Regions from separate parts of the Nonomuraea sp. NPDC049624 genome, predicted to be linked through region 2. Evidence: riboswitches for the same ligand, from Rfam matches in the RefSeq annotation. Region 2 holds a riboswitch; each other region holds the start of a gene.

Evidence for each region. Region 2 has a riboswitch for cyclic di-AMP ahead of AB0J76_RS33040 (hypothetical protein). Riboswitches for the same ligand answer to the same signal wherever they lie in the genome.
Region 1: another riboswitch for cyclic di-AMP. It lies ahead of AB0J76_RS05550 (NlpC/P60 family protein); the one in region 2 lies ahead of AB0J76_RS33040 (hypothetical protein).
Region 3: another riboswitch for cyclic di-AMP. It lies ahead of AB0J76_RS38150 (hypothetical protein); the one in region 2 lies ahead of AB0J76_RS33040 (hypothetical protein).

The regions. Positions count from the first base shown of each region.
Region 1 covers NZ_JBFAOR010000001.1:1,057,373-1,060,639, reverse strand. Annotated here, with positions in the region: gene AB0J76_RS05560 (RDD family protein) at 1-500, opposite strand, end outside; gene AB0J76_RS05555 (amino-acid N-acetyltransferase) at 586-1,155, opposite strand; cyclic di-AMP (ydaO/yuaA leader) riboswitch at 1,443-1,594, shown strand; gene AB0J76_RS05550 (NlpC/P60 family protein) at 1,601-2,644, shown strand; gene AB0J76_RS05545 (LuxR C-terminal-related transcriptional regulator) at 2,731-2,943, opposite strand; gene AB0J76_RS05540 (cytochrome P450) at 3,222-3,267, shown strand, end outside.
Region 2 covers NZ_JBFAOR010000008.1:423,652-426,918, forward strand. Annotated here, with positions in the region: gene AB0J76_RS33030 (MDR family MFS transporter) at 1-693, shown strand, start outside; gene AB0J76_RS33035 (DUF5302 domain-containing protein) at 741-941, shown strand; cyclic di-AMP (ydaO/yuaA leader) riboswitch at 1,107-1,241, shown strand; partial or broken gene AB0J76_RS33040 (hypothetical protein) at 1,465-1,893, shown strand; gene AB0J76_RS33045 (alpha/beta hydrolase) at 2,179-3,054, shown strand; gene AB0J76_RS33050 (hypothetical protein) at 3,098-3,267, opposite strand, start outside.
Region 3 covers NZ_JBFAOR010000010.1:350,778-354,044, reverse strand. Annotated here, with positions in the region: gene AB0J76_RS38160 (DeoR/GlpR family DNA-binding transcription regulator) at 1-478, shown strand, start outside; gene galT (galactose-1-phosphate uridylyltransferase) at 475-1,545, shown strand; cyclic di-AMP (ydaO/yuaA leader) riboswitch at 1,614-1,752, shown strand; gene AB0J76_RS38150 (hypothetical protein) at 1,758-2,723, shown strand; gene sigJ (RNA polymerase sigma factor SigJ) at 2,740-3,267, opposite strand, start outside.

The sequences.
Region 1 (3,267 bases), on a different contig from region 2:
CCCGAGGCGGGCTGCTGGCCGTAGCCCTGCTGGCCGTACTGGGCGTCCTGGCCGTAGCCGGGCTGCGTGTACTGCTGGCCGGAGGACTGCGGCTGCTGGCCGTAACCCTGCTGGCCCGAGCCGGCCTGCTGGCCGTACTGGGCCTCCTGGCCGTAGCCCGGCTGGGTGTACTGCTGGCCGGAGGACTGCGGCTGCTGGCCGTAACCCTGCTGGCCCGAGGCGGGCTGCTGGCCGTACTGGGGCTGCTGGCCGTACTGGGGCTGCTGGCCGTAGCCCTGCTGCTGGCCGTACTGCTGCTGTTGCTGGCCGTACTGCTGTTGCTGGCCATAGCCCTGTTGCTGCTGCTGACCATATGGGGGCTGGCCGAAGGCATCGTCCGCCCGGTAGCCGACCACAGTCACGTCCGGGTCGGGCTCACCGGGCCGACGGCCGTGGTGCTGCCCGTACTCGGGGTTCTCGCCGGAATCGTCCTGTGGGTACGGCGGCTGTCCGGTGCTCACCGTGTCACCTCGCTTCGAGTGCGCATGTGGCACGTGTCAGGACACATGCCTGTGCTGCCCAACGTATCGACATAGGTATCAACAATCACCTTTCCAAGTGGTCAAGGTCCGCGTCACCCGATGTCAGATGCAGCAGCATGCGGGTGTTGCCAAGGGTGTTCGGTTTGACGTGTTCCAGATCAAGGAACTCCGCCACACCCTCGTCGTACGAGGCCAGCAACTCGGCGTAGACCTCGGGTGAGACCGGGGTGCCCTGGATGGGGCGGAAACCGTGCCTCGCGAAGAAGTCGACCTCAAAAGTCAGACAGAATACACGCCGCAGCCCCAGATCCTTCGCCTGCCGGACGAGTGCCGAGACGATCCGCCGCCCCACGCCCAGCCCCCGGCACGCGGGATCGACGGCCACCGTACGGACCTCGGCGAGGTCCTCCCACAGCACGTGGAGCGCGCCGCAGCCGACGACCTCCCCGTCCCGCTCGGCCACCCAGAACTCCTGGACGTCCTCGTACAGCGTGACCGTGGCCTTCTCCAGGAGCCGCGGACCCGCGCCCGCGTAGGTGTCCACGAGACGCCTGATCGCACGCACGTCGGGCGTGCGGGCACGCCTGACCACGACCGCGGTCTCGGGGACTGCCACTTCGGCCACCTGCTCCATGGCTCTCCAGGGTACAGATCTCATTACGGCTCGGCCCTAAATCCCACGTCTCGGGCATCTCATCACATCCCGTGGTCGAGCGAACACGAGCCGACTTGGAGCTTTCCTCCAGACCTCAGCGCCCCGAATGCTGGACAAAAGGTGCAGAAGCCCGCTTCCGTACGGCTACCCACGAGATCACCTTGTGACCCTTCAGTTGTGAAACCTCTACAGACTCGGCAGTTCCGGTTGAGCGTGAACCCGGAGTGCATTAGTGTCCAGCGACGATGTTCTCCGCGTAATGCGCGCGGAAAGACACGCCCAATTCCCGCAAGGGAAGCCGGGGAACCAACGGCGGCGAGCAGCCAGCGCCGCCACTTGGGGTGAATCCGACCATCTCGGTAGGGCTGCTCCGGCCCGAACCCGTCAGCTAACCCGGCCGGCGTCGATGAGAGGAGCTCGGTTGGTGAAGCGGACGCTCGACCGCTCGGGGAAGACGGGGGGCAGGCACGCCCGCCCCCAGGAACAGGCCAGGCGCGCACGCCGCCTCGGCGTCATCGGCGTCACCGTCGCCGCGATGCTGTTCGCCGTCCCCGTCGGTTCCGCCGCCGCCGACCCGAAGCCGTCGCTCTCCGAGCTCTCCGACCAGGTGGAGAAGCTGCACGAAGAGATCGAGACGCTGGCCGAGCAGTACAACGAGCAGCGCGAACGGCTGAAGGCCGCGCAGAAGGCCAACGACTCCGCCCAGAAGATCCTGGCCACCAGCGAGTCCGACCTGGCCGCCAGGCGCGCCAGGGCCTCGCTGCTCGCCCAGAACGCCTACATCACCGGCGGCCTGGACAAGGCCCTGGCCTTCGCCCAGTCCGGCGACCCCGAGACCTTCCTCGACCGGGCCGCGACCACGTACGCGCTCGAACAGCAGCAGGGCGAGGAGGTCAACCAGCTCGCCAAGGCCATGGAGGCCGCCGAGCGGGCCAGGGCCGGCGCGAAGACCCGCATCGCCGAGGTCCAGAAGATCGTCACCGATCTGGAGGCCAAGCGCTCGAAGATCACCAAGCTGGTCACCAAGGTGGAGAGCAACCTCTACCGGCGGGCCATGGGCGAGGCCGGCCGTCCCGGCACCCGGGCCGTACGCGTCAACCTGCCGGTCATCGGCGACGGCAAGGCGGCCCAGGCCGTCAAGTGGGCCCTCACCCAGCAGCTCAAGCCGTACGTGTGGGGCGCCGAAGGGCCGCGCTCCTACGACTGCTCCGGCCTGGTGATGGCCGCCTACCAGCGTGTGGGCATCTCGCTCCCCCACTACACCGGCGACCAGTGGACGGCCGGCACGCACGTCAGCCGTGACCAGCTGCGCCCCGGCGACCTGGTGTTCTTCTACAGCGACCTGCACCACGTCGGCATCTACATCGGCGGCGGCATGATGGTCCACGCCCCGCGCACGGGTGACGTCGTGCGGGTCGCCCCGATCGGCGGGCGGCCGTTCGCCGGCGGCGTGCGCATCGCGGACTGACCGGCGCCCCACACCGCCCCAGCGCCACACCGCCCAGCCCCACTTCATCCAGCGCCACTTCGCCCAGCGCCGCCAGATGAGCGCCGCTAGATGAGCTGGCGGCGCGCCGCCCATGCCACGGCCTCGATCGCCGTGGCCACGCCGATGCGGTCGCAGATGCCCCTCAGCCTGCGCCGTACGGTCCGTCCGCTGATGTCCAGCCGCCTGCCGACCCGATCGACGGTCACCCCCCTGGCCAGTTCGGCCAGTAACGCCAAATCCGCGTGGCTCAGCTCAACGCCTTCTGTGAGCACATCCACCGGGAGCCCTCCCCCCAACAGCAGAACTCGGACCTTTCAGGCGAAGCAAAGCCGCTCGTCTCGGTGAAGGTAAACGCATCGCGGAAAGGTCGTCAAGCGCGACAATCGGCGCCCTTGACCAGTGCTATTGACATGATCACTTATATGTGACGTACTCCGCATATGTCGGCACGCCGTGATCAGCTATGAACGGTCCAAACGATCAATTCGGCGGCCCGGTTCCACCTCCGATGAGCGCCACCGACGTGCTGGGTTTTGATCCCTCGGATCCGCAATTTGTGCGCGATCCGTACGTCCGATATCGCGAGCTGCGAGCCGCCGGGC
Region 2 (3,267 bases):
GCGAACCCGGTCATGCCGATGCACCTGTTCCGGGACCGTACCTACACGCTGGTCAACGCGACCTCCTTCTTCACCGCCTTCTGCATGTACGCCGGCGTGGTGTTCCTGCCCCGCTACTTCCAGCAGGCGCTGGGCGTCAGCGCCACCGAGTCGGGGCTGAGGATCTACCCGATGACGCTGGCCATGGTGGCGGGCAGCGCGCTCATGGGCACGCTGATGTCCAGGACGCGCACGTACAAGCCGTGGCTGGTCGGGGCGCCGTTCCTGCTGGCAGCCGGCAGCCTGCTCTGCCTGAACCTCACCGTGCGCACCGACGGCCTGCTGCTGGCCGGGTGGATGGCGCTGCTCGGGCTCGGCATGGGGCCGATGTTGTCGGGGCTGACCGTGGCCGTGCAGCAGGCCGTCCCGCCGCGGTACATCGGCACGGCCTCGGCCAACCTCACCTTCTTCCGGCAGATCGGCGGCTCCGTGGCGCTGGCGCTGGCCGGCACCGCGTACACGTCGGTCATCACCACGGACGCGCCCGTCCACGGGCTCGCGGCCGCGCACGCCTCGGCGGCGGCCGTGGTCATCCCGTCGCTGGGCGTGGCGGGCGCGGTGATCGCCCTGGTCGCGCTGGTCATGATGCCCGGCAGGCGGCTGGAGCAGGCGCCCGCCGCGGAGAGCAGAGTGGAGGCCGGTTTCGCGTCGTAAGCGACGTCGTGCGAAGCTGTGGATGTCCCCAGAACCAGGAGGTCCTCATGGCGGAAACACCGGAGCCGGAAGTCAGCGAGACTCCCGAGGACGAGATGAAGCGCAAGTTCCGCGAGGCGTTGGAACGCAAGCGCGGGCAGCAGGCCGACTCGGCCGCGGGTGGCAGGGGCGTGGACCCGTCGAAGATCCACGGGGCGCACGGTCCGGCAGCGAGTAAAAGATCCTTCAGGCGCAAGAGCGGCGGCTGAAAGGCCCGATTTAGCAGGGGGTACGGCATGCCGTGCCCCCTTTCTCTTTGCCGTGATAGGTAGATCTTTACCCGGTTCATGACGATTCGTTTGTATTTGTCCGAATCTCTGGGTACGGTCTTAACCAATTACCAGCTGGTGGCGTAGTCCCTACCAGGAGAGGGACGACAGCTGGCGCCGAATCCCGACTTGTCGGGAACCGGGGACCCATCTCATTGGGGTGAATCCGGCCACGTGCCGGTAGGGCATCTCCACGCCCGAACCCGTCAGCTAACCCGGTAGGCGAGATGGAGAGGACTTCACGCATGTACCACCTCGTCGTACCCCCGGACAGTGTAGTGACGACCGCCTGCTGAGCGGTCTCTTCCCTGACTTCCCCCACGCGCCGCGTAACCACCTTTTCGGCGCTCTGCCCGGTTACGCACCGTAGTCACGCGCGTTCCCCCTGTCCCCTCGCGAAGGACTTCACTGCTTCATGTCTCGATTTGGCCTGCGCTCTCTCGCTCTGCTGTCCGTGTCCGCCATGGGCGCGCTGACGATCTCCGCCACCGGCGCCCACGCCGACACCGGCGACGACCAGAAGATCCTGCTCAAGGGTTCCACGAAGGCTTCCTACTTCTGGGACGACTCCTCCGGCCGCGCCGGCGACACCGGCCTGCCGGCCAGCGGCAAGCCCATGCAGAAGGGCCTGGCCGCCAGCCCCAGCTGGCCCCTCATGACCGAGGGTTACGTGACCTACAACGGCAAGAAGATGCCGTTCTTCGTGGGCGACCGCGGCCCCGGCGAGCCCTCCAGCCGTGGCGTCATGCTCGACCTCGACGCCAAGACCTTCGCCGAGCTGACCGGCGGCACCTTCAACCCCGACACGCTCGGCGTGGACGGCAACGGCGGCCAGGGCCACATCAAGATCGACTACGTCATCACCAAGTGGGGCGACGGCAAGGGCAAGAAGAACTACCCCGTGGCCTTCTCCACCGGCGCATGGGGCAGGTTCGACGACAACCCCGCCGAGCCCCCCAAGGTGCTGGCCGAAGAGCCCGCCGACGACGCGGCCGGTTCCGCCGGCGGCCAGGTCGGGAAGACCGTCGCGATGGGCGGCACCGTGATGGCCGGCGTGCTCGTGCTGGCCGGCGGCGGCGTGGTGCTCGGCGGCGAGCGTCTGCGCAAGCTCCTCAACGACTGATCTGCGGACAGACCACTCTTTACGCCTCGCGACCAGAATGACATTCTGGTCGCTGTGATCCAGCGCGCAGCCGCCAACGGCATCGAGATCGCCTACGAGAGCTTCGGCTCACCGGAAGGCAGGCCCCTGCTGCTCATCATGGGACTCGGCGCCCAGCTCATCCACTGGGACGACGAGTTCTGCGAACTCCTGGCCGAGCAGGGCCACCACGTCATCAGGTTCGACAACCGCGACGCGGGCCTGTCCACCCACCTCCACGACGAGGGCGTGCCCGCATGGGGTGCGCCCTCGCCGTACGTGCTGGACGACCTGGCCGACGACAGCGCCGGGCTCATGGACGTCCTGGGCCTGCCCGCCGCGCACGTCGTCGGCGCCTCGATGGGCGGGATGATCGCCCAGGCGCTGGCCATCCGGCACCCCGCCCGCGTGCTGAGCCTGACCTCGATCATGTCCACGCCCAGCCCGCAGGCGGCCCCGCCGACCGAGGCGGCCGCCGCGGTGCTCCTCGCCAAGCCCGCGACCGACCGCGAGGGGGTCGTCGCCGGCGCGCTGAGCACCTGGGCCGTGCTCGGGTCCCCCGGCTGGGAGCTGGACCGCGAACGCGTCACCAGGCTGGCCGGGCTCGCCTTCGACCGCTGCCACGACCCGTCCGGCACCGCCCGCCAGCTCGCCGCCATCATGGCCTCGGGCGACCGCACGTCCGCGCTGGGCGGGCTGAAGGTGCCCGCGCTGGTCATCCACGGCGAGGACGACCAGCTCGTGCCGCTCGCCGGCGGGCGGGCCACGGCCGCCGCCATCCCGGACTCCCGCCTGGTCACCTACCCCGGCATGGGCCACGACCTGCCCCGCCCCCTCTGGCCCGCGATCGTCGCCGAGATCACCGCCCACACCGGCTCCGCGACGCCCGCCCGGCCGGAGCCCGCCGCGTGACCCGCCACAAGACCCGCCGCAGAGCCTTTGTCGGCGCGGGCCGTCAGAGCTCCAGCTTCTCCTCGATGACCTTGAGCATGTGCCGGGCCAGGGCCAGGTTGGCCCGGTTGCGGTCGAGGGCGAGGTAGAGGAACAGGCCCTTGCCGCTGCGGCCGGTCAGCGGGCGGATGATGTGGTACTGGGCGGTCAGCGTGATCAGGATGTCCTCGATGC
Region 3 (3,267 bases), on a different contig from region 2:
CGGCACCACCATATGGGCGCTGGCCCACCATCTGGTCGCGGTGCCCGAGCTGACCGTGATCACCAATTCGATCCCCGTCGCCGAGGTCTTCCACCGCAACCCGCGCGCCGACCGCACGGTCGTGCTGACCGGCGGCGTGCGCACCCCCTCCGACGCGCTCGTCGGCCCCGTGGCGGTGGCGGCCATCCGCCGCCTGCACGTGGACACGCTCTTCCTCGGGGTGCACGGCATGAGCCTGCGCGCCGGGTTCACCACGCCCAACCTGCTGGAGTCCGAGACCGACAGGGAGCTGGTGGCCGCGGCGCACCGGCTGGTGGTCCCCGCCGACCACACCAAGTGGAACACGGTCGGCATCAGCACGATCGCCGAGCTGACCGAGGCCGACGTGGTCATCAGCGACGCGGGGCTGCCCGAGGAAGCACGCACCGAACTGGCCGAACGGGCCGGAGAACTGATCATCGCGGAGGGCACGCCTTGAAGCGCACCATCACCCACCTGGCAGACGGCCGAGAGCTGATCTACTTCGACCGGCGCGACGACGCCGACCGGAGCGCGATCGACCGGCGGCCGCTCGACCCGCGGCCGGTGGCCTCCGAGCTGCGTTACGACCCGCTGACCGAGGAGTGGATCGCGATCGCCGGCCATCGGCAGACACGCACGTTCCTGCCGCCGGCCGACGAGTGCCCGTTGTGCCCGTCGTCCGACACGCGGGCGTCGGAGATCCCGGCCCACGACTATGACGTGGTGGTGTTCGAGAACCGCTTTCCCTCTTTCTCCGGAAATTTTGGGACTTACGGGGATGTCGGCGGCCTGAGTGAGGTGCGGCCGGGTGTCGGGCGGTGTGAGGTGGTCTGCTTCACCTCCGACCACTCCTCCTCCTTCTCCAGGCTCTCCAACGCCCAGGTCAGGCTGGTGATGGAGGCGTGGGCCGACCGCACGGCCGAGCTGTCCGGCATCGAGGGCGTCGAGCAGGTGTTCTGCTTCGAGAACAGGGGTGAGGAGATCGGCATCACGCTCCCCCACCCGCACGGGCAGATCTACGCCTACCCCTACGTGACCCCGCGCACCAAGCTCCAGCTCGGGGCCGCCTCGCGGCACACGGGCGGCAACCTGTTCGCCGACGTGCTGGCCGCCGAGCGGGCCGCCGGCACGCGGGTGGTGGCCGCCAACGAGCTCTGGACGGCGTTCGTCCCGGCCGCCGCGCGCTGGCCGTTCGAGGTGCACGTGTATCCGCACCGGCAGGTGCCCGACCTGGCGGCGCTGTCGGAGGAGGAGCGGGCCGCGTTCGCGCCGCTGTACACCTCGGTGCTGCGGGCGCTCGACGCGCTGTTCGGGGTGGCGATGCCGTACATCTCGGCCTGGCACCAGGCGCCGGTGCGGTACGGCCGCGAGCTGGCCTACCTGCACCTGGAGCTGTTCAGCATCAGGCGGGCGCCCGGGAAGCTGAAGTACCTGGCGGGCTCGGAGTCGGCCATGGGTGCCTTCGTCAACGACGTGCTGCCGGAGGAGGCGGCACGCATGTTGCGATCACGAATTGATCACTAATTGGTTTCTCATTAAAGTCGCATGACTCGTGATCTACCACTAATATCCCGTTAGACACCGGCCATAACGGTCGTTGTACGCCTAATCCCGGGCGTGTTGCCCGGGAGCCGGGGACCCATCGCATCCGGGGTGAATCCGCGCAAGTGGTAGGGAATGCTCCCGTGCCCGAACCCGTCAGCTAACCCGGCCGGCAGAGGGAGAGGAACAACCACGTGGCGGCTTCGTCCCCCGCGAGTCTTGCCGTCGGTCTCATCACCGCCACCGCCCTGCTCGTCCAGCCGGCCGCCGCCTCAGTCTCGGCGTCAGCCGCGCCCAAGCCGTCGGAGGCGCAGCTGCGGGCCCAGCTCAAGCAGCTCAACCGCAAGGTCGACAAGCTGATCGAGACGTACAACCTCAAGCGGGTCGAGCTGGCCAAGGCCCAGCAGGCCGCTACCGCGGCCCAGCAGCGGCTCACCGCCGCCGAGCAGGCGGTCGCCACGGCCGAGCAGCGGGTCGCCGAGATCGCCCGGCTGCGCTACCAGAGCCGCGACGCCTCCCTGCCGGGCTTCATGCTGACCCCGGACGGCGGCGGCGCGGCCGTGCTCGAACAGCTCACCGCCGAGCAGCAGGCGGTCGTGGACAGCGTGGCCAAGGCCCGCGACGACCAGAAGAAGGCCGCCACGGCCGCCGCCGCGCTCGCGACGCAGCTGAAGGCGGGCACGGCGGAGGTGGCCGAGCAGCGCGACGACGCCCAGGACGTCATCGACGACATCAAGAAGAAGCTCCAGGACCTCGTGCCGTTCGGGCCGGGCAAGAAGTCCGACGGGAGCTGGGCGCCCGAGCTGCCGGCCGGCTCGGACAACATCACGCCGCGCACCCGGCTGATGCGCGCGCAGGTGCAGAAGAACTTCTCGCTGCCGTACGAGGTGGGCTGCTTCCGGGCCGGCTCCAGCGGCGAGCACCCGCTCGGCCGGGCCTGCGACTTCATGATGAGCACGGGCGGCACCATGCCGAGCGCCGTCAACAACGCGCTCGGCGACCGGCTGGCCGACTGGGCCCTGAAGAACAAGGCCAAGCTGGGCGTCAAGTACGTGATCTGGAAGCAGCGCATCAACCAGGGCTCGGGCTGGCGCTCGATGTCCGACCGCGGCAGCATCACCGAGAACCACTACGACCACGTGCACATCTCGATGAACTAGCCGCGGGGCCGGCGGCTCAGCGGATGCCGGTCAGCTTGTCGGGGTTGGTGACGGAGTAGACGGCGGCGATCCGGTCGCCCTCGGGCGTGAGATCGACGACGACCACGGCCAGCGGGCCGTCACCGGAGAAGACCAGCGCGCACGGATCCCCGGCCACCCGCCGGTAGCGCAGGTCCACCGCGCCGGGGGTCAGCGTCGCGGCCACGGACATGAAGATCGCGGCCACCTCGTCCCGGCCGTGGACCGGGTGCAGGCTGGTGGCGGGCCCCTTGCCGCCGCCGTCGGTCCACAGGGTCACCTCCGGCGCCAGCACCTCCAGCAAAGCCCGCAGGTCACCGCCGAGGGCCGCCGCGGCGAACCGCTCGGTCACCTCGGCGTGCACGCCGGGCTCGGTCCGGTGACGCGGACGGCGGGCATGAACGTGGCGACGGGCGCGGGCCGCGAGCTGCCGGACGGCCGCCGGCGTGCGCCCGAGGATGTCGGCCGTCTCCGGATGGCTGAACCCGAACACCTCGTGCAGCACGAAGACGGCTCGTTCCAGCGG